DNA from 3 places in the Diaphorobacter sp. MNS-0 genome. Region 2 is predicted to be linked to each of the others. Evidence: predicted binding sites of a transcription regulator. Region 2 holds the regulator's gene; each other region holds the start of a gene.
What was found. Region 2 encodes FNR, which switches genes on or off when oxygen is low (the NO sensors DNR and NnrR bind a similar motif). Its sites were predicted from a motif close to TTGATNNNNATCAA; they were not measured.
Positions count from the first base shown of each region.

Region 1 (9,881 bases), 1.2 Mb from region 2:
CACAAGAGCCTGCGCGGCCCACGCGGCGGCATCATTCTGATGAAGGCCGAGCACGAGAAGGCCATCAACAGCGCCATCTTCCCCGGCCTGCAGGGCGGCCCGCTGGAGCACGTCATCGCCGCCAAGGCCGTGGCCTTCAAGGAAGCCCTGTCGCCCGAGTTCAAGCAGTATCAGCAGCAGGTGACCAAGAACGCCAAGGTGTTCGCGGAAACGCTGATCCAGCGCGGACTGCGCATCGTGAGCGGTCGCACCGAAAGCCACGTGATGCTGGTGGACCTTCGCGCCAAGGGCATCACCGGCAAGGAGGCCGAGGCAGCCCTGGGCAAGGCCCATATCACGATCAACAAGAACGCGATCCCCAACGATCCCGAAAAGCCGATGGTCACCAGCGGCATTCGCGTGGGCACGCCCGCCATCACGACACGGGGTTTCAAGGAAGAGGAAACGCGCCTCACGGCCAACCTGGTGGCCGACGTGCTGGACAATCCGCATGACGAGGCGAACCTGGAAGCCGTGCGCGCCAAGGTGCACGCGCTGACCAGCCGCTTCCCGGTCTATCGCTGATCGACCGCCGCGATGAAGTGCCCCTTTTGCAGCCATCAGGAGACCCAGGTCGTCGAGACCCGCGTCTCCGAGGACGGGGACTTCATCCGCCGCAGGCGCCAGTGCGGCGCCTGCGACAAGCGCTTCACGACCTACGAACGACCGGAAGTCAACTTCCCCACGGTTGTCAAGAAGGACGGCCGCCGCGTCGAATACGACCGCGAGAAACTGCTGGGATCGTTCAAGCTGGCGCTGCGCAAGCGCCCGGTGAGCACAGTGCAGATCGACTCGGCCATCGAGCGCATCGAGGAAAAGCTGCTCAACCTGGGGCAGCGCGAGATTCTGTCCAGCCGCATCGGCGAGCTGGTCATGCGCGAGTTGAAGAAGCTCGACAAGGTGGCCTATGTGCGCTACGCCAGCGTGTACCGCAGCTTCGAGGACATCGACGAGTTCCGTGCGCTGGTGGACGAAGTCCGCAAGTAAGCCGCTGCTCTCCCATTGCTCTTCTATTGATAGCTGACAGCGCCCACTGGGCGGGCGCTACAGCCGTTTTTGACCATCACCCCTGGCGGACTGCCGGAATCGGAGCCACGGCCTGCACCACGTCGCCGCATTGCGCACGGTGGCGCAGCGCATGGTCCATGATGACCAATGCAAGCAACGCCTCGGCGATCGGCGCGGCGCGGATGCCCACGCAGGGGTCGTGGCGCCCCTTCGTGATCACCTCGGTACTCTGGCCGTGGATGTCGATGGACTCGCGCGGGCTGATGATGGAACTGGTGGGCTTGATGGCCAGCGACACCTCGATGTCCTGCCCGGTGCTGATGCCGCCCAGCACGCCACCCGCGTTGTTGCTGGCGAAGCCCGTGGGCGTGAGCGAATCGCCGTGCGTGGTGCCGCGCTGGGCCACGCTGGCAAAGCCGGCACCGATCTCCACACCCTTCACGGCGTTCAGGCCCATCATCACATGGGCGATGTCGGCGTCCAGCTTGTCGTACAGCGGCTCGCCCAGTCCCACGGGCACACCGGTAGCTTGCACACGAATGCGCGCGCCGCAGGAGTCGCCGGACTTGCGCAGCGCGTCCATGTAGTCCTCGTAGGCCTGCACGTCGGCCACCGGTGCGAAGAAGGGGTTGTGCGGCACATGCTCCCAGCTCTCGAACGGGATGGGCAGTTCGCCCAGTTGGGTCATGCAGGCACGAAAGCGGGTGCCGTATTTCTCGGCCAGCCATTTCTTGGCCACCGCGCCGGCGGCTACGGTGGGTGCCGTGAGGCGCGCAGACGAGCGGCCGCCACCGCGCGGGTCGCGCAGGCCGTACTTGTGCCAGTAGGCATAGTCGGCATGCCCCGGGCGGAAGCTCTGCGCGATGTTGCCGTAGTCCTTGCTGCGCTGGTCGGTGTTGCGGATCAGCAGCGCGATGGGCGTGCCGGTGGTCTTGCCCTCATATACGCCCGAGAGGATTTCCACCGCATCCGGCTCGTTGCGCTGCGTCACATGGCGGCTGGTGCCGGGGCGGCGGCGGTCCAGGTCGGCCTGAATGTCGGCCTCGGACAGTTCCATGCCGGGCGGGCAGCCGTCGATCACGCAGCCGATGGCGGGGCCATGGGATTCACCAAAGTTGGTGACGCAAAAAAGGGTACCGAGTGTGTTGCCGCTCATAGGGGTGCGATTATCCCCGAGCCACTGTTACTACCAAAAAAATAGCTGCCAGCGCTTGATTGACAAGCGCTGGCAGCTATTTTGATCACCAAATCAGTTGGCCGGCCGCGATTCTTCCTGCGGCCAGTCGCGGATGTAGGCCTTGAGCAGCTTGTTCTCGAAATTCTGGCTGTCCACCACGGCCTTGGCCACGTCGTAGAAGCTGACCACGCCCATCAGCATGCGCTTGTCCATCACGGGCATGTAGCGCGCGTGGCGGCCCAGCATCATGCGGCGCACCTCGTCCATGTCGGTCTCCAGGGTGCAGGTCAGCGGCGCGTCGTCCATGGCGGTACGCACCAGCATGGTGCCCACGCCGCCACCATTTTTCGTCAGCGCCTGGATCACCTCGCGGAAGGTGAGCATGCCCACCAGGTCGCCATGTTCCATCACGACCAGCGAGCCGATGTCCTTCTCGGCCATGGCATCCACGGCGCGGGCCAGCGGCTCGTCGGGATGCACGGTGTAGAGGGTGTTGCCTTTGAGGCGCAGGATGTCGCTGACTTTCATGGGGAGTCTCCGAAGGGTTCTGCAGGCGCTGCATGCAGCCCGATAGCGAATAAATATAGCCCACAATGGCGCACAAATTCACCACTTTGGAGACATGAATGCCCGGATATTCCGACCCCGGCTTCGACACGCTGGCCCTGCACGCCGGCGCGCAGCCGGACCCCGCCACAGGTGCGCGCGCCGTGCCGATCCACCTGAGCACCTCGTTCGTCTTCGAGTCGAGCGACCATGCGGCGGCCCTGTTCAACCTAGAGCGCCCGGGCCATGTGTACAGCCGCCTGAGCAACCCCACCAACGCGGTGCTGGAGCAGCGCGTGGCAGCGCTGGAGGGCGGCGTGGGGGCGATTGCCGTGGCCAGCGGGCAGGCCGCGCTGCACCTGGCGATTGCCACATTGATGGGCGCAGGCAGCCACATCGTGGCCAGCACGGCGCTGTATGGCGGCAGCCAGAACCTGCTGCACTACACGCTGCGCCGCTTCGGCATTGACACCACCTTCGTGAAGCCCGGCGACATCGACGGCTGGCGCGCCGCCATCCGCCCCAACACCAAGCTGTTCTTTGGCGAAACCGTAGGCAACCCCGGGCTGGAGGTGTTGGACATCCCCACGGTCGCGGACATTGCGCATGAAGCTGGCGTGCCCCTGCTGGTGGACTCCACCCTCACCTCGCCGTGGCTCATCAAGCCCTTCGAGCATGGCGCGGACCTGGTGTACCACTCGGCCACCAAGTTCCTCTCAGGCCATGGCACGGTGATCGGCGGCGTCGTGGTCGATGGCGGCAGCTTCGACTGGGAAGGCTCCGGCCGCTTCCCCGAGCTGACCCAGCCCTACGACGGCTTTCACAACATGGTGTTCACCGAGGAGAGCACTGTGGGCGCCTTCCTGCTGCGCGCGCGCCGCGAGGGCCTGCGCGACTTCGGCGCCTGCATGAGCCCGCACACCGCCTGGCTGATCCTGCAGGGCATCGAGACCCTGCCGCTGCGCATGGAACGCCACACGCGCAATACCGAGAAGGTGGTGCAGTTCCTGGCCAGCCACCCGTTCGTCGAGCGCGTGGGCCACCCGCTGCTCGCGTCCCACCCCAGCCACCAGCTAGCGCAGCGCCTGCTGCCGCGCGGCGCGGGCTCGGTGTTCAGCTTCGACCTCAAGGGCAACCGCGAGCAGGGTAAGACGTTTATTGAGACGCTCAAGCTCTTCAGCCACCTGGCCAATGTGGGTGACTGCCGCAGCCTGGTGATCCACCCCGCCTCCACCACGCACTTCCGCATGAGCGACGAAGCGCTCGCCGCGGGCGGCATCAGCCAGGGCACGATCCGCCTGTCGATCGGGCTGGAAGATGCCGACGACCTGATCGACGACCTCAAGCGGGCACTCAAGGCTGCGGAGAAGCAAGCGGGAAAGGCAGGTGCGTGATGTACGTGCAAGTCAACGGCGCACAGACCTACTGCTACACCGGCGGCAAGCCCTTCGATGCCGCCAAGCCCACCGTGGTGTTCATCCACGGCGTGCTCAACGACCACAGCGTCTGGGCGCTGCAAAGCCGCTACATGGCCAACCATGGCTGGAACGTGCTGGCCGTGGACCTGCCCGGCCACAGCAAAAGCGCGGGCGATGCCCCTGCAAACGTGGAGCAGGCGGCCGACTTCGTGGGCGCCCTGCTCGACGCGCTGTCCATCCAGCGCGCCGCGCTGGTGGGCCATAGCTGGGGCTCGTTGATCGCGCTGGAGGCCGCCGCACGCCTGGGCGGGCGCGTGAGCCATCTGGTGCTGGTGGGTACGGCCTATCCGATGAAGGTGTCGCCCGCGCTCATCGAGGCATCGCAGACCGACCCCGAGCAGGCGCTGCGCATGGTCAACGTGTTCTCGCGCAGCACCCTCGCACCCCCCTCAGGCGCGGGCTTCTGGGTGTACGGCGCGGGCATGGCGCTGGGCCGCAAGGTGCTGCGCAGCAACCCGCAGGTCAATGTGTTCCACCGCGGCTTCGTCGCCTGCGACAGCTACTCCCATGGCGAGCAGGCCATCGCAGCGGTGCAGTGCCCCGTGCTGTTCGCCTTGGGCACACAAGACCAGATGACCACGCCCAAGGCCGCGCAGGGGTTGATCCAGGCCGCGCGATCCGCGGGCAAGGACGTGCAGATCGTCCATCTGCCGGTGGGCCACCACCAGATGACCGAAGCACCGGACGCAACGCTGTTCGCCATCCGCGACTTCTTGGCAAGACGCATCCCCGCCTGAGATCGTTGCACTGCAGGGCCGGCGGTGCAGGGCATCCCCTGCAGCGCTCCCCTGCCCAATGGATGACGGGCGCCGCCGCCTCGGCAGAGGGATATGACTTCCCCTGCCACATGCGAAACACTGGCCCCTGCTTGCCCGCGGCGACCATATACGGCCACGTGATGCATATCAAAAACAGCATCAAACGCCCAACCAGCAAGCGCAGTCAGCTATTGTTTATATAGCAAACGAAGGCCAATAGCGGCCACTTTCCCCGGCCTGGCACTGGGGCATTGGCACGGTCCACGCCTGCGGACCTAGACTGGGTTCACTCGACCAGTCGCGTCGTCCGGCGCCCGCCCTGCATGCACCTGCCCCCATCCACCGATGCCCGCGACACCCCGTGGCATGCGCTGTCCGCTGGCGAAGCGCTGCAACGGCTGCAAACCGACGACCGCCACGGCCTGGCGCATGCCGAGGTGGCGCGGCGCCTGGCACGCTTCGGCCCCAACCGCCTGCCCGCGCCGCCGCGCCGACCGGCCTGGCTGCGCCTGCTGCAGCAATTCCACAACGTGCTGATCTACGTGATGCTCGCTGCCGCGACGGTCACCGCGGCACTGGCGCACTGGATCGACACCGGGGTGCTATTGGGGGCCGTGATCGTCAACGCGATCATCGGTTTCTTGCAGGAGGGCAAGGCCGAGTCGGCGCTGGACGCGATACGCCACATGCTCTCGCACCAGGCCACGGTGCTGCGCGGGGGAGAGCGCCAACTGGTGGCCGCCGACCAGCTCGTGCCGGGCGACATCGTCATCCTCGCGTCCGGCGACAAGGTGCCCGCGGACCTGCGCATCCTCACGGCCCGCAGCCTGCGCGCCGACGAGGCCGTGCTGACGGGCGAGTCCGTGCCCTGCGACAAGCACGAAGCCACCGTGGCAGCCGACGCCGCTTTGGGCGACCGCCGCAGCATGCTCTACTCCGGCACGCTGGTGGCCGCGGGCACCGCTTTGGGCACCGTGGTGGCCACGGGCACGAACAGTGAATTGGGGCGCATCAGCACGCTATTGGCCCAGGTGCAGGCGAGCACCACGCCGCTGCTGCGGCAGATCGCGCAGTTCAGCCGCTGGCTGGCGCTGGCCATCGGGCTGTTCGTGCTCGCCACGTTCGCCATCGGCGTGCTCTGGCGCGCTCAGGCACCCGCGGACATGTTCATGATGGCCGTGGCGCTGGCGGCCTCGGCCATCCCCGAGGGGCTGCCCGCCATCATGACCATCACCCTGGCCATGGGCGTGCGGCGCATGGCGCAGCACAACGCCATCATCCGCCACCTGCCGGCGGTGGAAACGCTGGGGGCTGTCACGGTGATTTGCTCCGACAAGACCGGCACCCTCACTTGCAACGAGATGACCGTGCAGCGCGTGGTGACCGCCGACCATGTCATAGAGGTGACCGGCAGCGGCTATGCGCCGCAGGGGGGCTTCCTCATCGGTGGCGTGCCCATCACTGCGCAAGAACACCCTGCCCTGCAGTCCGTGGCCCAGGTGGCGCTGCTGTGCAACGACGCCACGCTGCACGACGGTCCCCAGGGCTGGAGCCTGACGGGCGACCCGACGGAGGGCGCGCTCGTCACCCTGGCGCTCAAGGCGGGGCTGGACGCAACGGCGCTGCATGCCCGCCAGCCGCGCATCGACGCCATACCGTTCGAGTCCGAGCACCGCTTCATGGCCACACTGCACCACGACCACGCGGGGCATGCGGTGATCCTGGTGAAAGGAGCGCCCGAGCGTGTGCTGGACATGTGCAACGCACAGCGCCAGTGGCCCGCCGATGGCGCGGGCACCGATGCCCCGCTGCAGCACGACTACTGGCGCCGCGCAGCCAACGACTGCGCGGCACGGGCGCTGCGCGTGCTGGCGATCGCCATCAAGCGCGTGCCGGCGCAGCAGCACGCGCTGCAGTTCGCCGACATGGAGGGCGGCTTCACGCTGCTCGGGCTGCTGGGCAGCATGGACCCGCCGCGCCCAGAGGCCGTGGCCGCGGTGGCCGAATGCCAGGCCGCGGGCGTACGCGTGAAGATGATCACCGGCGACCACGGCGAAACCGCACGTGCGATTGGCGCGCAGCTGGGCATCGGCCTGGGCCGCCCCGCACTCACGGGCGCCGAGATCGAGCTGCTGGACGACGCCGCCTTGCGCGACGTGGTGGCCAGCGTGGACGTGTTCGCCCGTGCCAGTCCCGAACACAAGCTGCGCCTGGTGCAAGCCCTGCAGTCCCGCGGTGAAGTCGTGGCCATGACGGGCGACGGCGTGAACGACGCGCCCGCACTCAAGCGCGCCGACGTGGGAGTCGCCATGGGCAGGAACGGTACCGAGGCCGCCAAGGACGCGGCCGCCATGGTGCTGACCGACGACAACTTCGCCACGCTGGGCCAAGCGGTGCGCGAGGGCCGGGGCATCTACGACAACGTGCGCAAGTTCATCCTGTTCATGCTGCCCACCAACGGGGGCGAGGCGCTGATCGTGTTTGCCGCCATCGCATTCGGCCTGCTGCTGCCGCTCACCGCGGCGCAGGTGCTGTGGATCAACCTGGTCACGTCCAGCACGCTGGGCGTGGCGCTGGCATTCGAGCCTGCGGAGGACGACGTCATGCGCCGCCCTCCCCGGCCTCCGCAGGAAAAGCTGCTGTCCGGCCTGTTCGCGTGGCGTGTGCTCATGGTGGCGGTTTGCATGGCGGCGGCTTCGCTCGGGCTGTTCCTGTGGGAGCTGTCCAACGGCGCTGCGATCGAAACCGCGCGCACCATGGCTGTCAGCGCGGTGGTGGTGATGGAGATGTTCTACCTGCTCAACAGCCGGCACATCGAGCGCAGCGTGCTGTCGCGCGAGGGCCTGCTGGGCAATCCCAAGGTGCCGCTGACCATCGCCCTCTGTGCGCTGCTGCAACTGGGCTTCGTGCACCTGCCCTGGATGCAGGCCGTGTTCGGCTCCACGGACCTGTCTGTGCAGGAATGGTCGCGCGTCCTGCTGGCCGGGCTGGCCGTCTTCACGCTGGCCGAACTGGAGAAGGCGGCTTTGCGGCGCTGGCGCGCACGCCGCGCCCATCGCTGACACGGACCACGCCTACCCCAGCAGACGGCACAGCGCGGCCAGGTCGCGCACGGTGGCAGGGGGCGCCACCGCGTGCGGCCACGCCGCATCGCCCCGATTGAGCCAGGCCGCCTGCATGCCGGCGCCCAGCGCGCCATGCGCATCCAGCGTGGCGTCGTCGCCTATGTGCAGCACGGCCGCGGGCGGCAGGTCCAGCACCCGCGCCGCCTCGTGGAAGATGCGGGGGTCGGGCTTGGCAATACCGAACTCGCGGGCGCTGATGCTGGCGCGAAAGTACCGTCCGATGCCGATGGCCTGCAGGTCCGCATTGCCATTGGACAGCGCCACCACCGGGTGGCGCGCCGAGAGGAATTCCAGCGCCGCTATCGCATCGTCGAACAGCTCCACCCGCTGGCGCTCGGCAAAGAACACGTCGAACCCCTGGTCCGTGAGCGACTCGTCCTCGCCCGCCTGGCGCAGCGCTGCGCGGATGGTCTCGCGGCGCAGCACCGTCAGGTCGTGCGACAGGTGCGCATGGGCGGACGCCACCTGCGCACGGAGCATGCGGGACGTGTCGGGCGACGCCAGCAGCGCCGAGGCGCCGGGCGCCACCGTGAGCAGCCACTCGATCAACACCTTCTCAGCCCGCGCAATGGTGGGCCAGATAGGCCATAGGGTGTCATCCAGGTCAAGAGTGATGGCGCGGATGCGGGAAATATCGAGCATGGCCCGAGCATACCGCCCGGCATTTGCCACAATCACCGCATGCCCGCCTCGCCTTCTCACCATGCCGCCCAGACGGCCTCAGCCTCTTCGATCCAGACCGCCGCAGCACGCGAAAGCACCGCCATTCTGCTGTGCAACCTGGGCACGCCAGACGCCCCCACCGCACCGGCGCTGCGCCGCTATCTGGCGCAGTTCCTGGGCGACCCGCGGGTGGTGGAAATTCCGCGGGCGCTGTGGCTGCCTCTGCTGTACGGGATCATCCTGCGCACGCGGCCGGCCAAGTCGGCCGCCAAGTACGCCAGCATCTGGACGGAAGAAGGCTCCCCACTCGCCGTATGGACGGCCAAGCAGGCGGTGATGCTGCGCGGCTGGCTGGGCGAGGCCGGCCAGCCGGTGCGTGTACTGCCCGCCATGCGCTACGGTCAGCCGGCCATTGGTGCGCAGCTGCAGGTGCTGCAGGACGCCGGCGTGCGCCGCGTGCTGGTGCTGCCGCTGTACCCGCAGTACTCGGCCACGACCACCGCCAGCGTGTTCGACGACGTGGCCGCGTGGGTGCGCCGCTCGCGTTGCTTTCCCGAGCTGCGCTTCGTGAACGACTACCACGACCACCCGGACTACATTGCCGCGCTGGCCCAGTCGGTGCGCGCGCACTGGCAGCGCGAGGGCGGCCCGGCGGACAAGCTGGTGATGAGTTTTCACGGCATTCCCGAACGCAATGTGCGATTGGGCGACCCCTACGCGGAGCAATGCCGCAACACGGCCCGGCTGCTCGCGCAGGCGCTGGGGCTGGGCGAAGACCGGTACCTGCTGACCTTCCAGTCGCGCTTTGGCAAGGCCCGCTGGCTGGAGCCCTACACCGAACCCTCGCTGGTGGCGCTGGCACAGGGCGGCACGCGCCGCGTGGACGTGATGTGCCCAGGCTTCACCAGTGACTGCCTGGAAACGCTGGAGGAGATCAACCAGGAGGCACGCGAGGCCTTCCTGCACGCAGGCGGCCAGGACTTCCGCTACATCCCCTGCCTGAACGACAACCCCGCCTGGATCACCGCCTTGAGCCGCATTGCGCAACAGCACCTGGCGGGCTGGAGCCAGCCATGAGCGCGCCCTG
Region 1 covers NZ_CP080761.1:2,376,801-2,386,681, forward strand. Annotated here, with positions in the region: gene glyA (serine hydroxymethyltransferase) at 1-564, shown strand, start outside; gene nrdR (transcriptional regulator NrdR) at 577-1,026, shown strand; gene aroC (chorismate synthase) at 1,103-2,203, opposite strand; gene K2L43_RS11300 (CBS domain-containing protein) at 2,297-2,752, opposite strand; gene K2L43_RS11305 (O-acetylhomoserine aminocarboxypropyltransferase) at 2,851-4,164, shown strand; gene K2L43_RS11310 (alpha/beta fold hydrolase) at 4,164-4,985, shown strand; gene K2L43_RS11315 (cation-transporting P-type ATPase) at 5,330-8,068, shown strand; gene K2L43_RS11320 (HAD family hydrolase) at 8,081-8,773, opposite strand; gene hemH (ferrochelatase) at 8,813-9,871, shown strand; gene K2L43_RS11330 (Lon protease family protein) at 9,868-9,881, shown strand, end outside.
Region 1: a site for FNR is predicted at 5,144-5,157, ahead of K2L43_RS11315 (cation-transporting P-type ATPase). Genes of this name have one in related genera too.

Region 2 (9,881 bases):
CTGCAGGGGCTGGAGGCGCTGGCTGCGGTGGATACGGTGGTCTTCGACAAGACGGGCACGCTGACCCGCGATGGACTTGCGCTGCATAGCGTACATGTGGCGCCAGGGGCCGGCTGGGGCGAAGGCGAGGCGCTGGCCCTGGCTTCGGCGCTGGCGGCGCATTCACTGCATCCCGCGTCGCGCGCGCTGGCATCCGCGGCGCAGTCTGCCGCGGCGCCCGCGGGCTGGACGGTCCATGCCGTGCAGGAGCTGCCGGGTGCAGGCCTGGTGGCCCGTGCATCGTCACCGTCACACGCCCAGGAAACGATACTGCGCCTGGGCTCTGCGGCCCATGCCCGCGTGCCCGCCGTGGACGGCGATGCGGGGCCGCAGGTCGTGCTGTCGATGGAATGCGAAGGCGCGGCAGTGGAAATCGCGCGGTTCGTGCTGAGCGAACAACTGCGCCCCGAGGTCGCGGCGGTGGTGCGCGGGCTGCGCGCCGAAGGCGTGGCGGTCGAGCTGCTGTCCGGTGACCGGGCCGAGTCCGTGCAGCGGGTGGCTGCCCAGGCGGGCATCGGCCAGGCCCGGGGAGACTGCACCCCGCAGGACAAGCTCGCGCATCTGCAGACGTTGCAGGCGCAAGGACACCATGTGGCGATGGTGGGCGACGGGCTCAACGACGGCCCCGTGCTGGCCGGTGCGCATGTCTCGTTTGCGTTCGGCCGCGCCGTGCCCCTGGCCCAGTCACGGTCCGACTTCGTGGTTATGGGCGAAAATCTCGCCCTTGTTGCGCAGGCACTCTGGCTGGCGCGGCGCACCTTGCGCGTCGTCCGCCAGAACCTGTGGTGGGCGGCTGCATACAACGCGCTGTGCGTGCCCCTGGCGATTGCGGGCTACATGCCGGCTTGGCTCGCAGGCCTGGGCATGGCGCTGAGTTCACTGCTCGTCGTGCTCAACGCCGCCCGCCTGGCGCGCCTGCCGGACCCGCTCAGCCACGAGAGTTCCGGCGACTGCGCTGGTGCCGCACGTGCCGTGAGCACGCCCTTGGAGGTCGTCTGATATGGACATCCTGTATTTGTTGATTCCGCTCTCCGTCGTACTGGTGCTGTTTGTACTGGCGGGACTGTGGTGGGCCGTCTACCGTGGCCAATTTGAGAACGTCGATCAGGAGGGGGAGCGCATTCTGAGGGACGGTTGATGTTCGTCAATAGGCCTACTGCGAGCCTGGTTAAAACTTTTTACTGCAAATACTAGAGGTGCCCGATGGATTCTTCACAAACAAGAGTTGCGCACTACGACGACACCGTAGTACGCCAGTTTTCTATCATGGCTGTCGTATGGGGGGTGGTCGGCATGCTGGTAGGCGTGTTCATCGCCGCCCAGCTGACCTGGCCTGAACTCAACTTCGGCATTCCATGGCTGAGCTATGGCCGGCTGCGTCCGCTGCACACCAATGCCGTGATCTTCGCATTCGGCGGCTGCGGCCTGTTCGCCACCAGCTATTACGTGGTGCAGCGCACTTGCCAGGCGGGGCTGTTTCTGCCCAAGTTGGCGGCGTTCACCTTCTGGGGCTGGCAACTGGTCATCGTAGCGGCGGCCATCAGCCTGCCGCTGGGCTATACCTCCGGCAAGGAATATGCCGAGCTGGAATGGCCGATCGACATCCTGATCGCTGCCGTGTGGGTCTCTTATGCGGTGGTGTTCTTCGGAACCATCGGCCAGCGCAAGGTGAAGCACATTTACGTGGCCAATTGGTTCTTCGGTGCGTTCATCATCGCCGTGGCGCTGCTGCACATCGTCAACAGTGCGGCCATTCCGGCGGGCTTCATGAAGAGCTACTCCGCCTACGCAGGCGTGCAGGACGCCATGGTGCAGTGGTGGTACGGCCACAACGCCGTGGGCTTCTACCTCACGACCGGCTTCCTGGGCATGATGTATTACTTCATCCCGAAGCAGGCTGGCCGTCCGGTGTACAGCTATCGCCTCTCCATCGTCCACTTCTGGGCGCTGATCTTCACGTACATGTGGGCGGGTCCGCACCACCTGCACTACACCGCGCTGCCTGACTGGACGCAATCTGTGGGCATGGTGTTCTCGCTGATCTTGCTGGCGCCCAGCTGGGGCGGCATGATCAACGGGATCATGACGCTGTCCGGTGCCTGGCACAAGCTGCGTGACGACCCCATCCTGCGCTTTCTGATCGTGTCGCTGTCGTTCTACGGCATGTCCACGTTCGAAGGCCCGATGATGTCGATCAAGACCGTCAACGCGCTCTCGCACTACACCGACTGGACTGTGGGCCACGTGCATGCAGGCGCTTTGGGCTGGGTGGGTCTGATCACCATGGGTTCGCTGTATTACCTGGTGCCTCGCCTGTTTGGCAAGGAGAAGATGCACTCCATCAAGGCAATTGAACTGCACTTCTGGATGGCCACCATCGGCATCGTGCTGTACATCGCCGCCATGTGGATTGCTGGCGTGATGCAAGGTCTGATGTGGCGCGCCGTGAACCCCGACGGCACGCTGACCTATACCTTCGTGGAAGGCGTCAAGGCGACCTATCCGTTCTACGCGATCCGCTTCTTTGGCGGTCTGCTGTACCTCGGCGGTATGTTGGTGATGGCATGGAATGTCTGGGTGACGGCGATCTCCGGACGCTCCGTCAGGGTGGCCATTCCCGCCGTGAAACCCGCTCACGCCTGAAGTTCGGAGGGTCAACTACATGTCCAATACGCATAACAAAGCATCCACCGGCTTCACGCACGAGAAGGTCGAAACCAGCAACTTCCTGATGATCGTGTTGATCTTGCTGGTTGTGGCCGTCGGCGGCCTGGTGGAAATCGTTCCTCTGTTCTTTCAAAAATCGACGACTGAGGCCGTTCAAGGCGTGAAGCCTTACACGGCAGTGCAATTGATCGGACGCGATATCTACCTGCGCGAGGGTTGCTACAACTGCCACTCGCAGATGATCCGTCCGTTCCGCGCGGAAACCCTGCGTTATGGCCACTATTCGGTGGCTGGCGAGTTCGTCTACGACCATCCCTTTCAATGGGGTAGCAAGCGCACTGGGCCCGACCTGCATCGCGTGGGTGGAAAGTACAGCGATGAATGGCATCGCATTCACCTGAACAATCCGCGCGACGTGGTGCCCGAATCCAATATGCCCGCCTATCCCTGGCTCGAAAAGAACCAGATCGATCCTTCCGTTGTTGCTCCTCGCATGAAGGCATTGCGCACGGTCGGCGTCCCGTATACGGATGAGGAGATCGCCAGCGCCGCCGAGCAGGTCAAGGGCAAGACAGAGATGGATGCCGTGGTGGCCTATCTGCAGGTTTTGGGCCGTGCGCTCAAGTAATCGAGGAGCTGGTCATGGACATCACCACCATGCGTATCGTGGCCACGCTGGCGTCGCTGGCGTGTTTCGTGGGCATCTGGTTCTGGGCCTTCATGCGCCGCAACCGGGCCCGGTTCGAGGAGGCAGCACAGTTGCCCTTCGCCGAGGACTGAAGAAGTCTCCACAAGAAAAGAGATAACCCATGAGCGATTTCACGAGTAACTTCTGGTCCTTCTACGTGGCCGGAATCACCATCATCGGTATCGTGGCCTGCGGCTTGCTGCTGTGGATCACGTCCCGCAAGAAGGTCGAGGCTACGGCCGACAACACCACCGGTCACGTCTGGGACGAAGACCTGACGGAAATGAACAACCCCATGCCCCGTTGGTGGATGTGGCTGTTCATCATCACGCTGGTATTCGGCGCTGGCTATCTGGCTGCCTATCCAGGATTGGGGACCTTTAAGGGTAAGTTGGGCTGGACGCAGCTGGGCGAGTACCAAGCCGAAGTGGACAAGGCTAACGCAGAGTTGCAGCCTCTGTATGCGCGGTTCGAGGCCATGCAGCCCCAAGAGATGGCGGCCGACGCAGCGGCCATGGCAATTGGTGAGCGTCTGTTCATGAACAACTGCGCGCAGTGTCATGGTTCCGATGCCCGCGGCAGCAAGGGCTTCCCCAACCTGGCCGACGGTGACTGGCTGCACGGCGGTGCGCCTGATCAGATCCAGAAGACCATCCACGATGGGCGCATTGGCGTCATGCCTCCCATGGCGGCCGCCGTGGGCTCGCCGGAAGATGTGCGCAACCTCGCCCACTATGTCCTGAGCCTGTCGGGAAGCCCGCATGACTCCCTGAAGGCGTCTCTGGGCAAGTCGAAGTTCACTGCGTGCGCTGCATGCCACGGGATGGACGGCAAGGGCAATGTGGCCCTGGGTGCCCCTAATCTGACGGATGACATCTGGCTGCATGGCTGGGGCGAAGCTGCCATCACCGCTATGATCAACAATGGCAAGACCAACGAGATGCCTGCCCAAGCGGGCAAGTTGACCGATGCACAGATCAAGGTGTTGACGGCATACGTCTGGGGTTTGTCCAATAAGGCCGGCGCCCCGCGCTGATGCTCCCTGTGCGGCCGGCTCCCCGTCGAGGGGCGCCGGCCGTTTTGCGTTTTGGAAGTTGCACTTCCTTTTTGAGATTCCACCATGAAGCCAGCCGAAGGTCAGCCCCGTAAGGTGATTCCTATCACGCCAGTGGGGGCCGAAAGTTCGCAGACCGAGGTCATTTCGCTCTATGAGGCGCAAAAGAAAATTTATCCACGCTCGATAAGTGGAGTGTTCGCCCGTTGGCGTTGGGCGATGGTGTTTCTGACACAGCTGGTTTTCTATGGCCTGCCATGGCTGGAGTGGGGCCAGCGCCAAATGGTGCTCTTTGACCTCGGAGCACGCCGTTTCTATATTTTTGGTTTGGTGCTTTACCCGCAGGACTTCATTTATCTGACGGGTTTGCTGATTATTTCCGCGCTGTCGCTTTTTCTGTTTACCGCAGTGGCGGGACGCCTGTGGTGCGGCTTCTCCTGTCCCCAGACCGTATACACGGAAATGTTCATGTGGATCGAGCACAAAGTCGAAGGCGACCGCAGTGCCCGTATGCGCCTGGACAATGGTCCGTGGACATTTGAGAAGATCTGGAAAAAAACTGTCAAGCAAGCCATTTGGATTGCGGTCGCGTTCTGGACCGGCTTCACCTTTGTGGGCTATTTCGTTCCGATTCGCGAGCTGGGGGAAGAGTTGCTGGCCCTGCAAGGAGGGTGGCAGATATTCTGGGTGATCTTCTATGGGTTGGCCACGTACGGCAACGCAGGATTCCTGCGCGAGCAGGTGTGCAAATACATGTGCCCTTATGCGCGTTTCCAAAGCGCAATGTTCGACAGGGACACGCTGGTCGTCTCTTACGATCCCGAGCGCGGCGAGCCTCGCGGGCCCCGTAACAAGACCGTAGATCACAAAGCTGCGGGACTGGGTGACTGCATCGATTGCACGCTGTGTGTCCAGGTCTGCCCAACGGGTATCGATATTCGCAACGGACTGCAATACGAATGCATTGGTTGCGGTCTCTGCGTGGACGCTTGCAATACCGTGATGGATAAGATGAAGTATCCGCGCGGGCTGATTCGCTTCTCGACGCAGAACGGCGTCAAGAACCACTGGACCCAATCGCAAATGCTCAAACGCGTGCTGCGACCCCGTGTGTTGTTCTATTCAGCGGTGCTGGTGGTGTTGTGCATCGGCATGCTGGCCAGCTTGGTGGTACGCACGCCGTTGAAGGTGGACATCGTGCGCGACCGCGCTGCGCTCTCGCGCATCGTGGCGGGAGGCAAGCTGGAAAATATCTACCGGCTGCAGATCATGAACGCCACGGAGGGGGCGCAGCGCTACACCATCAGCGCCCACGGCATGGAAGGGCTGGAAGTGGCGTCCGAGACCGCAATTGACATTGGACCGGCGGAATCCCGATGGGTGGTTGTCCGTCTTCAAATTCCGTATGGCTCAGCATCTCCTGGATCGCATACGGTGTATTTCGATATTCAAGCGCAGGGTGATAAAGCCCAAGTGGCAGAGAAATCCGTGTTCCTCGTACCCCGCTGAAGGCGGTCGTGGAATACAAAGGAACAAGCTGTGCTCATAAATGAGCGAGGAGTTAATATAAATGTTGAGTAATTCCCCCATGAAACTGGACGACGCAGGAAAGCCTTGGTGGACGTTTGGCCATGTCTGGCTTGTCATCGCGGGGCCGGTGATTGTCATCATTGCGGGCTTCGTGACCCTCTGGCTGGCCGTGAGCCAACCTGACCCCGTCATCGCGGAAGACTATTACCAACGGGGATTGAACATCAACGAGACCCTGAAGGAGTCTGGGGGCGACATGACGCCTGCCATGAAGGGGCGCAACCATGCAGCTACTCCGCTGGAGGATCAACCGCGCTGACCGGCAGGGCGAGTCCTCTTTGCATGCCGGAGAACAGATGCTAGGCTGTCAACTACACCTGCTAGGAGATGGGCGAATGTGGATGCAACGATTGATGTGGATCGCGTGGCCGGCCTTTTTGATGGCGGGCGTCATGGAAATGGTGGTGTTCGCCTTCGTGGATCCAGAAGCGCTGCAGTGGTTTGATCAACCCCTGCATCTCTCGCGCGAAGGTGTGTATACCATCGCCTTTTTCACGTTCTGGTTCGTACTCATGGCTTCCAGCGCATTGACGACGCTGTTGTCACTCTCGCCCTTTGAGTTGAATCGCTGCCCCGTGCCCAAAGGGGCGCGGCCGGCTGATTGCGCCAAATACGTTTCCTGATCTTTCCGCCGATCAGTTATGAATGAGCAAAAAACCGAGGCTTAACAGGCTGCTGAAATACCCCTTTCGTCGCTCCCCGTGTGGCGCCTTTGCAGGACAATCGGGGCACCCCAGCGACCAGACAGACGAGCCAGACATGCGCGGAGCCGACACCTTCACCGAGAGCCTGTTCACCATGCGCCACCTCGATGACTTCGTGCCCGCAGATCACCCCTTGCGCGTGATCCGTGTGATGGTCAACAAGGCCCTGTCGAACATGGATGAGTTGTTTGCCCAGATGTACGCAGCCGACATCAAAGGCGGGCGTCCCAGCATTGCCCCCGAGAAGCTGCTGCGCGCCATGCTCATTCAGGTGCTCTACAGCGTGCGCTCGGAGCGCCAACTCATGGAGCAAACCCAGTACAACCTGCTGTTTCGCTGGTTCATTGGCTTGGCCATGGACGATGCCGTGTGGGTACCTACCGTCTTCAGCAAGAACCGCGAACGCCTGATCGAGCACGATGCGGTCATCGAGTTCTTCAACCAGATCGTGCAGCAAGCCCAGGAGCAGGAACTCCTCTCGGGCGAGCACTTCAGCGTGGATGGCACCCTGATCCAGGCCTGGGCGGGCCACAAGAGTTTTGTGCGCAAAGACCGCCAGGGCGACGACGATACCGACGCGGGGAACTTCAAAGACCAAAAGCGCAGCAACGACACCCACGAGTCCACAACGGACGCGGATGCAAGGCTGTACCGCAAGGGCAAGACGGCCAGTGAGTTGCGCTTCATGGGCCACACACTCACCGACAACCGCCACGGGCTGGTGGTCAGCGCCGTGGTCACACAGGCCGACGGATATGCAGAGCGCGAAGCGGCCAAGGCCATGATCAACGATGCGCGACAGGCACTGCCCGGCGATGACCCCATCACGATCACGCTGGGCGCAGACAAGGGTTACGACGCCAGGGAGTTCATCGACGCGCTGCAAGAGATGAACGTGCTGCCCCATGTGGCGCAGAACAAATCAGGGCGCCAGTCGGCAGTTCCTGACGCGATTGCAGACAGCGAAGGCTACGCCATCTCCCAGCAAAAGAGAAAGCTGATCGAACAAGGCTTTGGCTGGGCCAAGACGGTGGGGCACATGCGTCAGGTGGTGGTGCGCGGGATCAAGAAGGTTGATCAGCTGTTTGTGCTGACGATGGCGGGCTACAACCTCACGCGACTGCGCAGCCTGGGGCTAATCCGTCTGCAGGGGCAGGTGTAAAGGCAAAAGGGGCAAAAAACCGTGCTTTGCGACTGAAAGCAGGCGATTTTGAGGGGCTGATTTTCAGGATACGGAAAAATGCGGCTACAGCCGCTGAACAGGTTCGGACGCTGGGGAGTATTTCAGCAGCCTGTTAATGGCAGGCTTGCTGGCTGTTGACAATTCGCTTCAGCGCATCGGTATCGACGATGCGCACATGGCGCTGTTTTACTTCCACAATACCTTCTTCCACGAACTTCGAAAACGTGCGGCTGACGGTTTCCAGTTTCAATCCCAGGTAGCTGCCGATCTCTTCGCGTGTCATGCGCAGCACCAATTCGGATTGTGAGAAACCCCGGGCATGCAAGCGTTGTACGAGATTCAACAGGAATGCGGCAAGGCGTTCCTCGGCACGCATACTCCCCAGCAACAGCATGACCCCATGCTCGCGAACAATCTCGCGGCTCATGATCTTGTGCACATGGTGCTGTAGTGCCGTTACTTCGCGCGACAACTCTTCAATACGATCGAAAGGCATGACGCATACTTCGGCGTCTTCAAGCGCTACCGCATCGCAAGTGTGACGGTCGCTCACGATGCCATCCAGGCCGATGATCTCGCCCGCCATTTGAAAACCTGTCACTTGGTCGCGACCGTCTTCGGTGGCGACACAGGTCTTGAAGAATCCGGTGCGGATAGCAAAAAGGGATGTGAAGGGTTCACCGTTCCGGAAAAGCGTGCCGCCACGCTTGATCTTGCGTCGTACAGCAACAATGTCATCGATGCGCTTGAGTTGCTGGTCGTCCAGACCCACGGGCATGCACAGCTCACGCAGATTGCAGTTTGAGCAGGCAACTTTGATGGTCTGGAGATTCGTATGCATGGGAACCCTGTTCATGGCTTGAGCTTACCTCTGAACGGCTGGGAGACATGGAATGCCGTAGGCCGTTGGACGACTTTGAGCCGAAGTCAAATTGTCGCCACAAGGACCTTATGGGCGCTTGATCAACGTCAAGGACTCATGGGGGACTCTACGGCACAGTGATATGAAAGTGCAAGGAATCCCGTCATGACCGTTGTTACAACAGAGCTCCTGCGTCGCTTTGACGTCCCAGGGCCGCGCTACACCTCTTATCCGACTGCTGATCGTTTTGTCGAGGCTTTTGGCGAGCGGGAATACATCCTTGCGCTGCAGCAGCGTCGCGTGGGGTCGGTAGCCAAGGCGATGCCTTTGTCGCTTTATGTCCACATCCCGTTTTGTGAATCGCTGTGCTATTACTGCGCGTGTAACAAAATCATTACCCGGCATCCAGAGCGGGCAGAGGTCTACTTGCGTTACCTCAGCCGTGAAATCGACCTGCATACGGCGCACTGCGGTGTGGGTCAGCATGTGAGCCAGCTGCATTTCGGCGGCGGCACGCCTACTTTTCTGACGGATGACGGTTTGCGCGAACTGATGGGCATGCTGAGGCGCAGTTTCGTCCTTGTTCCTGGGGGGGAGTACTCCATAGAAGTGGACCCCCGGACCGTGGATGAAGCGCGGCTGGGATTGTTGGCGGAGCTGGGTTTCAATCGCCTGAGCTTTGGCGTGCAGGATTTCGACCCTGAAGTACAAAAGGCCGTGCACCGCATTCAGCCTGCCGAAAAGGTGTTCGCGTTGGTCGATGCGGCTCGGAAGCTCGGGTTTGAATCGGTGAACGTGGATTTGATCTACGGGCTGCCGCGCCAGACACCGGAGTCGTTTGATCGCACCTTGGAGCAGGTAGCCGAGTTGCGGCCAGACCGGATCGCGCTGTATGCGTACGCTCACTTGCCAGAACGCTTCAAGTCGCAGCGACGCATCATCACGGCCGAGTTGCCCATGGCTTCGGCCAAGGTGTCCATGTTGGCCCGGTCACTTGATGTGTTCCAGGAAGCCGGCTACGTCTACGTGGGCATGGACCATTTCGCTCTGCCAGACGATGCGCTGGCGGTGGCCAAGCGGCAAGGCAGGCTGCA
Region 2 covers NZ_CP080761.1:1,161,981-1,171,861, forward strand. Annotated here, with positions in the region: gene K2L43_RS05545 (cation-translocating P-type ATPase) at 1-1,038, shown strand, start outside; gene ccoS (cbb3-type cytochrome oxidase assembly protein CcoS) at 1,040-1,177, shown strand; gene ccoN (cytochrome-c oxidase, cbb3-type subunit I) at 1,243-2,682, shown strand; gene ccoO (cytochrome-c oxidase, cbb3-type subunit II) at 2,702-3,334, shown strand; gene K2L43_RS05565 (cbb3-type cytochrome c oxidase subunit 3) at 3,349-3,486, shown strand; gene ccoP (cytochrome-c oxidase, cbb3-type subunit III) at 3,516-4,430, shown strand; gene ccoG (cytochrome c oxidase accessory protein CcoG) at 4,515-5,957, shown strand; gene K2L43_RS05580 (FixH family protein) at 6,019-6,297, shown strand; gene K2L43_RS05585 (hypothetical protein) at 6,374-6,661, shown strand; gene K2L43_RS05590 (IS5 family transposase) at 6,798-7,904, shown strand; gene fnr (fumarate/nitrate reduction transcriptional regulator Fnr) at 8,038-8,781, opposite strand; gene hemN (oxygen-independent coproporphyrinogen III oxidase) at 8,953-9,881, shown strand, end outside.

Region 3 (9,881 bases), 1.7 Mb from region 2:
TCGCGCTCGATCTTGAGCTGGATCATGCGCCGCTCGAGCTTGTCCATCGACTCGGGCTTGGAGTCGATCTCGATCTTGATCTTGGCCGCGGCCTCGTCGATCAGGTCGATGGCCTTGTCGGGCAGAAAGCGGTCGGTGATGTAGCGGTGCGACAGCTCGGCCGCGGCCACGATGGCCGGGTCGGTGATGTCCACGCCGTGGTGCGCCTCGTAGCGCACCTGCAGGCCGCGCAGGATGGCGATGGTGTCTTCTACGCTGGGCTCGTCCACCAGCACCTTCTGAAAGCGCCGCTCCAGCGCCGCATCCTTCTCGATGTACTTGCGGTACTCGTCCAGCGTGGTCGCGCCGATGCAGTGCAGCTCGCCGCGCGCCAGTGCGGGTTTCAGCATGTTGCCCGCGTCCATGGCGCCTTCGGCCTTGCCGGCGCCGACCATGGTGTGGATCTCGTCGATGAAGAGGATGATGCGGCCTTCCTCGTGCGCCACTTCTTTCAGCACGGACTTCAGACGCTCCTCGAACTCGCCGCGGTACTTGGCACCCGCCAGCAGGCCGGCCATGTCCAGCACCAGCACGCGCTTGTTCTTCAGCGTCTCGGGCACCTCGCCCTCGACGATGCGCTGGGCCAGCCCCTCGACGATGGCGGTCTTGCCCACGCCGGGCTCGCCGATCAGCACGGGGTTGTTCTTGCTGCGCCGCTGCAGCACCTGGATGACGCGGCGGATCTCGTCGTCGCGGCCGATCACCGGGTCCAGCTTGCCCTGGCGGGCGCGCTCGGTCAGGTCCAGCGTGTATTTCTTCAGCGCCTCGCGCTGGCCCTCGGCTTCGGCGCTGTCCACCTTCTGGCCGCCACGCACGGCGTCGATGGCCGCCTCCAGGCTCTTGCGGGTCACGCCGTTGTCCTTGGCCAGCTGCGCGGCCTCGCCCTTGCTGTCGACCAGCGCCAGCAAAAACAATTCGCTGGCGATGAACTGGTCGCCGCGCTTGATGGCCTCCTTCTCGGTGGCCTGCAGCACACGGCCCAGCTCGGGGCTGCCCTGCACCTGGTCCTGGCCCTGCACCTGGGGCAGGCGCTTGACGGCGGCCTCGGCCGCGGCCAGCAGGCCCGGCACATTGGCGCCGGCACGCTGCAGCAGCGCGCGCGGGCCTTCATCCTGGCGCAGCATGGCCACCAGCATGTGCACGGGCTCTATGTAGGCGTTGTCATGTCCCAGGGCCAGCGACTGTGCATCAGACAGCGCTTCTTGGAACTTCGTGGTGAATTTATCGAGACGCATGTGAAACCTCCAACTTGTCACTAGCTAGGGCTCCGGGGCCTCGATTTCAAGCCGCCGGACGATAAAAGTCAGCCCACCTGGGGCGGCGCGGCGATGCCCCAGCGCGCCAGCGCCGCATCGTCGCTCACGCGCGCATCCACCCAGCGCGCACCATCTGGCGTCTGCTCCTTCTTCCAGAACGGCGCCTGGGTCTTGAGGTAGTCCATGACGAACTCGCAGGCCTGAAAGCTCTCGCCGCGGTGCGCCGAGGTCACGGCCACCATCACGATCTGGTCCAAGGGCGCGAGCAGCCCCACGCGGTGGATCACGCGCACGCCATAGAGGTCAAAACGTGCAAACGCCGCATCCACCATGGCATCGATGGATTTCTCGGTCATGCCCGGGTAGTGCTCCAGCTCCATGGAGGCCACGCTGTCCCCTTCGTTGCGGTCGCGCACCGTGCCCACGAAGCAGCACACCGCCCCCACGCGCGCGTCCCGCGCACGCAGCGCCGCCAGCTCGGTGGAAACGTCGAAGTCATGGGTCTGGATGGAAACGCGGTGCATGGCAGTGGTCAGCGGCAGAATTGCGGGATTGACGGCACTTTAACGCCCACCCCACACTTGCACACCATGGCCCTGCAGACTATCACCACCGACGACTACCTGCTCTACCCCTCGCCGCGCAATGCGCACCGTGTGGTGTTTGAGTTCCAGACTTTCGTGCCCCACCCCTATGCCTTGGTCGATCTGCCCAGCTTCGACCTGGCGGGCCGCTACAGCCTGTTCTCCGCCCACCGCAAGGCTGACGCGAAGATGGGCCAGCTCGTGACCTTCGAGCTGGAAGGCGACCAGCAGCGCTTTGAGCGCCTGTTCGTGCCTGATTGAAGGTACTTGACGACAATAGTGGGGTATACCCGGATTTTTGACTTGTCTCAAAGGGGCTTCCGCCGGGCTGCGCTGCAATGGCTCCATCACATAACGACGGAGGAAACGCCATGCAACTGCTCAAGCAACTCTTCACCACCGAGGTGGGCCTGTTCAGCGCCATAGGCATCGGTTTCATGCTGTGCATGGGGGGCTTCTTCGTCTGGCTGTTCACGCGCAACGATGCGCCCCCGGCACAGCAAAAGCGCTGATCCGCTCCAGACCCGCGCGGGCGCCGTCTCCGGCAAGAGCGGCGCCTGTGTTTTTGCGCCGTGCCAGACAATAGGCAGATGCACGACGACAACCAGATCCTGGTCCCGCCCTCCTTCATCGCGCTGTACAGCGACACACGCGCACGCCTGCAGGCGCCTGCCGCCGAGGTGCGGGCGCGCTACGAGTGGTGCGAGGACCTGGCCTGCCACTTGGTGGAACAGGCGCAGCAGCTGTACCACGGCGGTGCGCGGTCGGAAGAAGGGGTGCTGCTGGGCATCCACGCCGGCCTGGCCGGTCCGGACGCGGGCGTGACCCCGGCCGAGGCGCGCTGGATCACGCTGCGCCTGGCCGAGTTGCTGGGGTGGCGCAGCCCCGAGCTGCCCGCCCTGGCGGTGCAGCAGCCTTGAACGCCGTCAGCCGCCCGTGACGGGCGGAAAGAACGCCGCCTCGGCGCCTGCCGCCAGCGGCGTGGCGTCATGCGCCATGGTCTGGTCGAGGGCCACGCGCACGGCGCGCCCGCGCGAGAGGCAGGTGGCCCAGGGCTCGCCACGGGCGATGAGTTCATCGCGCAAGGCGCCCAGCGTGGTGGCGCCGGTCTGCACCGTCTCCTGCCCCATGCCCACGGCCTCGCGGATGGAGGCGAAGTAACGCACCGTGATCGTGAAGGGCGTGGTCATGACAGCAACTCCGCAAATGGCAGGAAGCGCACGGTGTCGCCGCGCGCAATGGTCTGGCCGGCGGGGTTGTCCACCACGCCGTCCGCCCAGGCGGCCGAGGTAAGCACGCCCGAGCTTTGGTTGGGAAACAGCTCCAGCGTGCCATCGGCGCACTGGCGCACGCGCAGGAATTCACGGCGTTTATCGGCCCGGGGCCAGTCGAATCCAGCCGTAGCAGCTATCGCTTTAGGAGCAACATCACGCACGCCCTGCAGGCGCAACAGGAAGGGGCGCACCAGCAGGCCGAAAGTGACAAAGCTGGACACGGGGTTGCCCGGCAGGCCCATGAAGTGTGCACTGCCGCCCGCGTGGGGAATCTGGCCGTAGGCGAAGGGCTTGCCCGGCTTCATGGCGATCTGCCAGAGCTGCAGCGTGCCCAAGCGCTCCACCGCCGGCTTGATGTGGTCTTCCTCGCCCACACTCACGCCGCCGCTGGTCAGGATCAGGTCATGTCCCTGGGCAGCCTCGCGCAGCGCGGCCACGGTGGCCTCGCGCCGGTCGGGCACGATGCCTAAGTCGCTCACCTCGCAGCCCAGGCGCAGCAGCATGGCGCGCAGGAAGAAACGGTTGCTGTTGTAGATGGCGCCGGGCTTCATCTGCGCGGGCGGCACATCACCCGGCATGACGAGTTCGTCGCCCGTGGAAAAAAGCGCCACGCGGGGCCGGCGCGCCACCTGCAGGGTGCCCAAGCCGATACTGGCAGCCAGGCCCAGCTCTGCGGGAGTGAGGCGCGTGCCAGCGGCCAGCACCTCAGCACCCCGGGTGATGTCCTCGCCCGCGCGCCGAATCCACTGCCCCTGGGCCGGTACGGCATTCACGCGCACGCGATCCCCGTCGAGCGCCTCGCAGTCTTCCTGCATCACGATGGCATCGGCCCCCTCGGGCACCGGCGCGCCCGTGAAGATGCGCGCCGCCGTCCCCGCCGCCAGCGGCACGCCGAAGGCGCCCGCGGGAATACGCTGCGCCACCGGCAACTCCACCCCCGCTGCCGGCACGTCGGCGCAGCGCACGGCGTAGCCGTCCATCGAGCTGTTGTCGTTGGGCGGCACCTGCAGCGGCGAGGTGGCGGCCTGCGCGAGCACGCGACCGTCGGCGTCGAAGGTGTTGACGGTGTCGGTGCCTGCCAGCGGGGCGGCCTGCGCCAGCAGTTCGGCCAGGGCTTCGTCCAGTGGCTTGAGGGGTGCACGCGCTTGGGGTTTCATTCGCAGGCCTCCGCCCGGTCGGGCACATAGTCAAAACGCGCGCCCTGAGCCAGCAGCCATTGCACCACGGCGTGAGGGTCGTCCAGGTTGAGCACCGGCAGCGCGGTGGGCACCGGCGGCAGCGGCGCGTCGGTGGCCACGGCGACGATGCAGGGATCGTGCGGATAGAGAGCGGGCCGTTCGCGGTAATCGGGTGATGCGGCGCGCCAGATCTCGATCTTGGGCAGGTCGCTTTCCTTGAAGCCTTCCACCAGCACCCAGTCCACGCGCGGATCCAGCTCCGCCAGCAGTTCGTGCACGCTGGGCGTGTGCTCCTGCTCGAATTCGCGCATCAGCGCCATGCGCCGGTCGGAGGCCACGGCCACTTCGTAGGCGCCGGCCTCGCGGTGGCGCCAGGTGTCCTTGCCCACATGGTCGATGTCGAACTTGTGGTGCGCATGCTTGACCACCGACACGCGCAGGCCATGCAGGCGCAGTTCGGGAATCAGCTGCTCCACCAGCGTGGTCTTGCCGCTGCCTGAATAGCCGGCAAAGCCAACCACCTTCATCCCGCCACTCCTTCAGTTTCACTCATCTATTAATAGCTACCAGCGCTTGATGGATAAGCGCCATAGGCCGATTTGATCCCTAATCGCAATGGGCTGCGATATAGGCCTTGACCTGCTCGGCATCGGCCGCCAGCACCTGCAGGCGCTTGGGCAATTGCTCGATGCCCTCGAACCTGGCCGGGCGCTCGGGTGCGCGGCCCAGGGCTTCCTGGATGGTTTCGGCAAACTTGATGGGCAGGGCCGTCTCCAGCACGATCATGGGCACGGCGGGATCGCCACGGTGCTCGCGCGCCACCTTCACGCCGTCGGCGGTGTGGGTATCGATGATCTGGCCGAAGCGCTCGTACGTGTCGCGGATGGTGGCCAGGCGGTCGGCGTGCGTGCTCTTGCCGCTCTCGAAGCCGTACTTGGCGCGTGCGTCTCGGAACGCGGGGTCGCTCCCCAGGTCGAAGAAGCCCTGTTTGGCCACGCCCTCGGCGAACAGCTGGCGCGTGCGCTCCGCATTGCGCCCCAGCAGGTCGAACACGAAACGCTCGAAGTTGCTGGCCTTGCTGATGTCCATGCTGGGGCTGCTGGTCTCGTGCGTGTCGGCCGCGCCGCGCACGCGGTAGGCGCCGGTGCGGAAGAACTCGTCGAGCACGTCGTTTTCGTTGGTGGCAACGATCAGGCGGTCGATCGGCAGGCCCATCTGGCGCGCCACGTGGCCGGCGCAGATGTTGCCGAAGTTGCCGCTGGGCACGGTGAAGCTGACCTTCTGGCCGTTCGTCTCCGTCGCCTGGATGTAGCCCGCGAAGTAGTACACCACCTGCGCCAGCAGGCGCGCCCAGTTGATCGAGTTGACGGTGCCGATCTTGTATTGGGCCTTGAAAGCGTGGTCGTTGCTCACCGCCTTGACGATGTCCTGGCAGTCGTCGAATACGCCTTCGATGGCCAGGTTGTGGATGTTCGCGTCCTGCAGGCTGAACATCTGCGCTTGCTGGAACGGGCTCATGCGACCGTGCGGGCTGGTCATGAACACGCGCACGCCCTGCTTGCCGCGCATGGCGTACTCGGCCGCGCTGCCGGTGTCGCCGCTGGTGGCGCCCAGGATGTTGAGCTGCTCGCCACGGCGGGCCAGTTCGTACTCGAACAGGTTGCCCAGCAGTTGCATGGCCATGTCCTTGAAGGCCAGCGTGGGGCCGTTGGACAGGGCCTCGATCCACAGGCCGTCTTCCAGGTGGCGCAGCGGCACGATCTCGCCCGTGCCGAACACTTCGGCGGTGTACGTCTTCTCGCACAGGCGCTTCAGGTCCGCGGGCGGGATGTCGTCGATGTACAGCGACAGGATGCGGAAGGCCAGCTCGGCATAGCCTTGCGTGTGATAGGCGGTACGCAGCGCGGTCAGCTCGGCGTCGCTGATCTGCGGGTAACGCTCGGGCAGGTACAGGCCGCCGTCGGGCGCCAGGCCTTCGAGCAGGATGTCGCAGAAATGCTTGCGGTCCGCGTGGCCGCGGGTGGACAGGTACAGCATGGCGTGCAGCCCCTCTTAGTTGTTGAGCTCTTCCTTGCGGATGCGCGTGATGCTGGCCAGCACCGTGGGCAGGCCCTGGATTTGGGCGAGCGCGGCGTCCATGTCGCCCTCGCGCGTGTCATGCGTGAGGATGATCAGGTCGGTCTGCGTACTGCCTTCGCCGCCCACTTCGTCGGCCTCGCGCTGCAGCACGGCGTCGATGCTGATGCCCGCGCCGGCCAGGATGCCGGTGATCTTGGCCAAAACGCCGGCCTCGTCGGCCACGCGGATGCGCAGGTAGTAGCTGGTGACCACGTCGGCCATGGGCAGCACGGGCAGCTCCTGCCCCGCCTCGCGCAGCGTGTGGCTCTGGAAGGCCAGCGGCGGCACGCGGTGCGCGGGGTCGGCCTCGATCAGGCGGGTGATGTCCACCAGGTCGGCGATCACGGCGCTGGCGGTGGGCTCGCTGCCCGCGCCCTTGCCGTAGTACAGCGTGGTGCCCACGGCGTCCCCGTGCACCACCACGGCGTTCATCGCGCCTTCGACATTGGCGATCAGGCGCTTGGCCGGCACCAGCGCGGGGTGTACGCGCAGCTCCACGCCATCGGGCGTGCGCTTGGTCGCGTCGCCCTGGCGGCGCTTGGCGATCCCCAGCAGCTTGATGCGGTAGCCCAGTTGCTCGGCATAGCGGATGTCGACGGCGGACAACTTGGTGATGCCCTCCACGTAGGCCTTGTCGAACTGCACCGGAATGCCGAAGGCGATGGCGCTCATGATGGTGGCCTTGTGCGCGGCGTCCACGCCCTCGATGTCGAAGGTGGGGTCGGCCTCGGCGTAGCCCAACGCTTGCGCTTCCTTGAGCACCACGTCGAAGTCCAGGCCCTTGTCGCGCATCTCGGACAGGATGAAGTTGGTGGTGCCGTTGATGATGCCGGCCACCCACTGGATCTGGTTGGCCGCCAGGCCTTCGCGCAGCGCCTTGATGATCGGGATGCCGCCGGCCACCGCCGCCTCGTAGGCGACCACCACACCCTTCTCGGCCGCGGCCTTGAAGATCTCCGTGCCGTGCACGGCCAGCAGGGCCTTGTTGGCCGTCACCACATGCTTGCCGGCGGCGATCGCCTCCAGCACCAGCTGCTTGGCGATGCCGTAGCCGCCGATCAGCTCGACCACGATGTCGATCTCAGGGTTGGCGATCACTTCGCGCGCATCGACCACCACGCGGGCGTTCTCGCCCACGATGGAACGTGCGCGGGCGGTGTCCAGGTCGGCCACACAAGCAATCTCGATGCCGCGGCCGGCGCGGCGGCGGATTTCTTCCTGGTTGCGCGACAGGACGTTGAACACGCCGCTGCCCACGGTGCCAATGCCCAGCAGGCCCACTTGGATCGGTTTCATATCAGGGTTACCCGTCAAAAAAGGCCCCAGCGCCCTATTGACGGGCGCCAGCAGCTATCAAAAATGAAGTTCACGCCGCCTTGGCGTGGCGCTGCCGGTAGGCGGCCAGGAAGCCCGCCAGCCGGCCGATGGCCTCGCGCAGGTCGTCTTCGTGCGGCAGGAACACGATGCGAAAGTGCTGGTTGTCGGGGTAATTGAAGCCCGAGCCCTGCACCAGCATGACCCGCGTGGCGCGCAGCACTTCCATAAAGAACTGGCGGTCGTCCGCGATGGGGTACATCTCGGGGTCCAGGCGGGGGAACATGTACAGCGCCGCCTGCGGCTTGACGCAGGTGACGCCGGGGATGGCGGTGATCAGCTCGTAGGCCAGGTCGCGCTGGCGGCACAGGCGCCCGCCGGGTTTGACCAGGTCGTTGATGCTCTGGTAGCCGCCCAGCGCGGTCTGGATGGCCCACTGGCCCGGCACGTTGGAGCCGAGCTTGATGTTGGCCAGCATGTTGATGCCTTCGATGTAGTCGCGCGCGGCCGTCTTGTCGCCCGAGATCACCATCCACCCGGCGCGGTAGCCGCAGGAGCGGTAGGCCTTGGAGAGCGAGTTGAAGGTGAGCGTGACCACGTCGGTCGACAGGCTGGCCATGGCCGTGTGCTTGACACCGTCGTACAGCACCTTGTCGTACACCTCGTCGGCAAACAGCACCAGGTTGTGCTCGCGCGCGATCTGCACGATGCCCTTGAGCAATTCGTCCGAGTACAGCGCGCCCGTGGGGTTGTTGGGGTTGATGACCACAATGCCGCGCGTGCGCGGGGTGATCTTGGCGCGGATGTCCGTCAGGCTGGGCATCCAGCCGTTGTCTTCATCGCACAGGTAGTGCACAGGCCGACCGCCCGACAGGCTGGCCGCCGCCGTCCACAGCGGATAGTCGGGTGCGGGCACCAGCAGCTCGTCGCCGTCGTCGAGCAGCGCGTTGGTGGCCATGGTGATCAGGTCGCTCGCGCCGTTGCCCAGGTAAATATCGTCCAGCGTCACGCCGGCCACGCCCTGCTGCTGGCTGTAGTGCATCACGGCCTTGCGCGCCGCAAAGATGCCCTTGCTGTCCGAGTAGCCCGCCGAGTTGGGCAGGTTGCGGATCATGTCCTGCTGGATCTCCTCGGGCGCGTCAAAGCCGAACGGCGCCAGGTTGCCGATGTTCAGCTTGATGATCTTCTGGCCCTCGTCCTCCATCTGCTTGGCCGCGTCCACGATGGGGCCCCGGACATCGTAGAGAACATTGTTGAGCTTGGCGGATTTGCGGATGGGCTTCATGTGCGGGCAGGCGTGAGGAGAGGGGCACAAGTGGGGCTGCGGCCCCGCCGGGCGCAGGGCGCCTCGGTGAAACCTATAATTTGACCACAGTTCCACCCACGGCCCCGGCCGCCGCACAACCGCGCAGGGTGCGGGCAGCCTCCGCAACGCCCATGAAATTCCAGCCCGAACGCCCCGATACCCAGTCCATCACCGCCTACGGGCCGGACTGGATCGGCGTGGACGCCGATCGGGTGACCGAGAGCGTCATCATCGGTGCGCGCGGCCAGCGCATCGCCTGGAACTGCCGCCGCTTCGAGGACCTGACTGCCGCGCACTTCGCGCAACTCGCCGAACTGGACGCCGAGGTGGTGATCTTCGGCAGTGGCCTGCGCAACCGCTTTCCACCGCCCGCCTGGTTGCAGCCACTAATGGCGCGGCGTATCGGCCTGGAAACCATGGACACCCAGGCCGCCTGCCGGACCTACAACGTCCTGGCAGGCGAAGGGCGCAACGTGGTCGCAGCCCTGCTGTTGGAAACCGAGTAACGGCAGATTTCCCCTGTCGCCGTATCCGGGTGCCAGGGCGGCCGTTTCTCCTGGAGGGGGTTTCGGGGTAAAATAGCCTGTTGCGGTCGGGGGCACCACCCAAAAAAGAGTACACCCCCACTCCCCCGGCTTTTCTTCGACTAATTCGTGAGAGATAGAAGTGCCATGGCGATCGTTGTCAACAAACCCCTTCCTGAATTTGAAGCCAACGCGACTGGCGGAATCAAGGTTTCCAACGTCTCGCACCAGGGCCAGATTCTGATTCTGTATTTCTACCCGAAGGACAACACCCCGGGCTGCACCACC
Region 3 covers NZ_CP080761.1:2,860,746-2,870,626, forward strand. Annotated here, with positions in the region: gene clpB (ATP-dependent chaperone ClpB) at 1-1,274, opposite strand, end outside; gene moaE (molybdopterin synthase catalytic subunit MoaE) at 1,343-1,819, opposite strand; gene K2L43_RS13660 (hypothetical protein) at 1,886-2,140, shown strand; gene K2L43_RS13665 (DUF3149 domain-containing protein) at 2,251-2,391, shown strand; gene K2L43_RS13670 (hypothetical protein) at 2,470-2,799, shown strand; gene moaD (molybdopterin converting factor subunit 1) at 2,806-3,069, opposite strand; gene glp (gephyrin-like molybdotransferase Glp) at 3,066-4,310, opposite strand; gene mobB (molybdopterin-guanine dinucleotide biosynthesis protein B) at 4,307-4,858, opposite strand; gene thrC (threonine synthase) at 4,938-6,368, opposite strand; gene K2L43_RS13695 (homoserine dehydrogenase) at 6,384-7,745, opposite strand; gene K2L43_RS13700 (pyridoxal phosphate-dependent aminotransferase) at 7,816-9,048, opposite strand; gene K2L43_RS13705 (Mth938-like domain-containing protein) at 9,201-9,575, shown strand; gene K2L43_RS13710 (peroxiredoxin) at 9,741-9,881, shown strand, end outside.
Region 3: a site for FNR is predicted at 2,178-2,191, ahead of K2L43_RS13665 (DUF3149 domain-containing protein). Genes of this name have one in related genera too.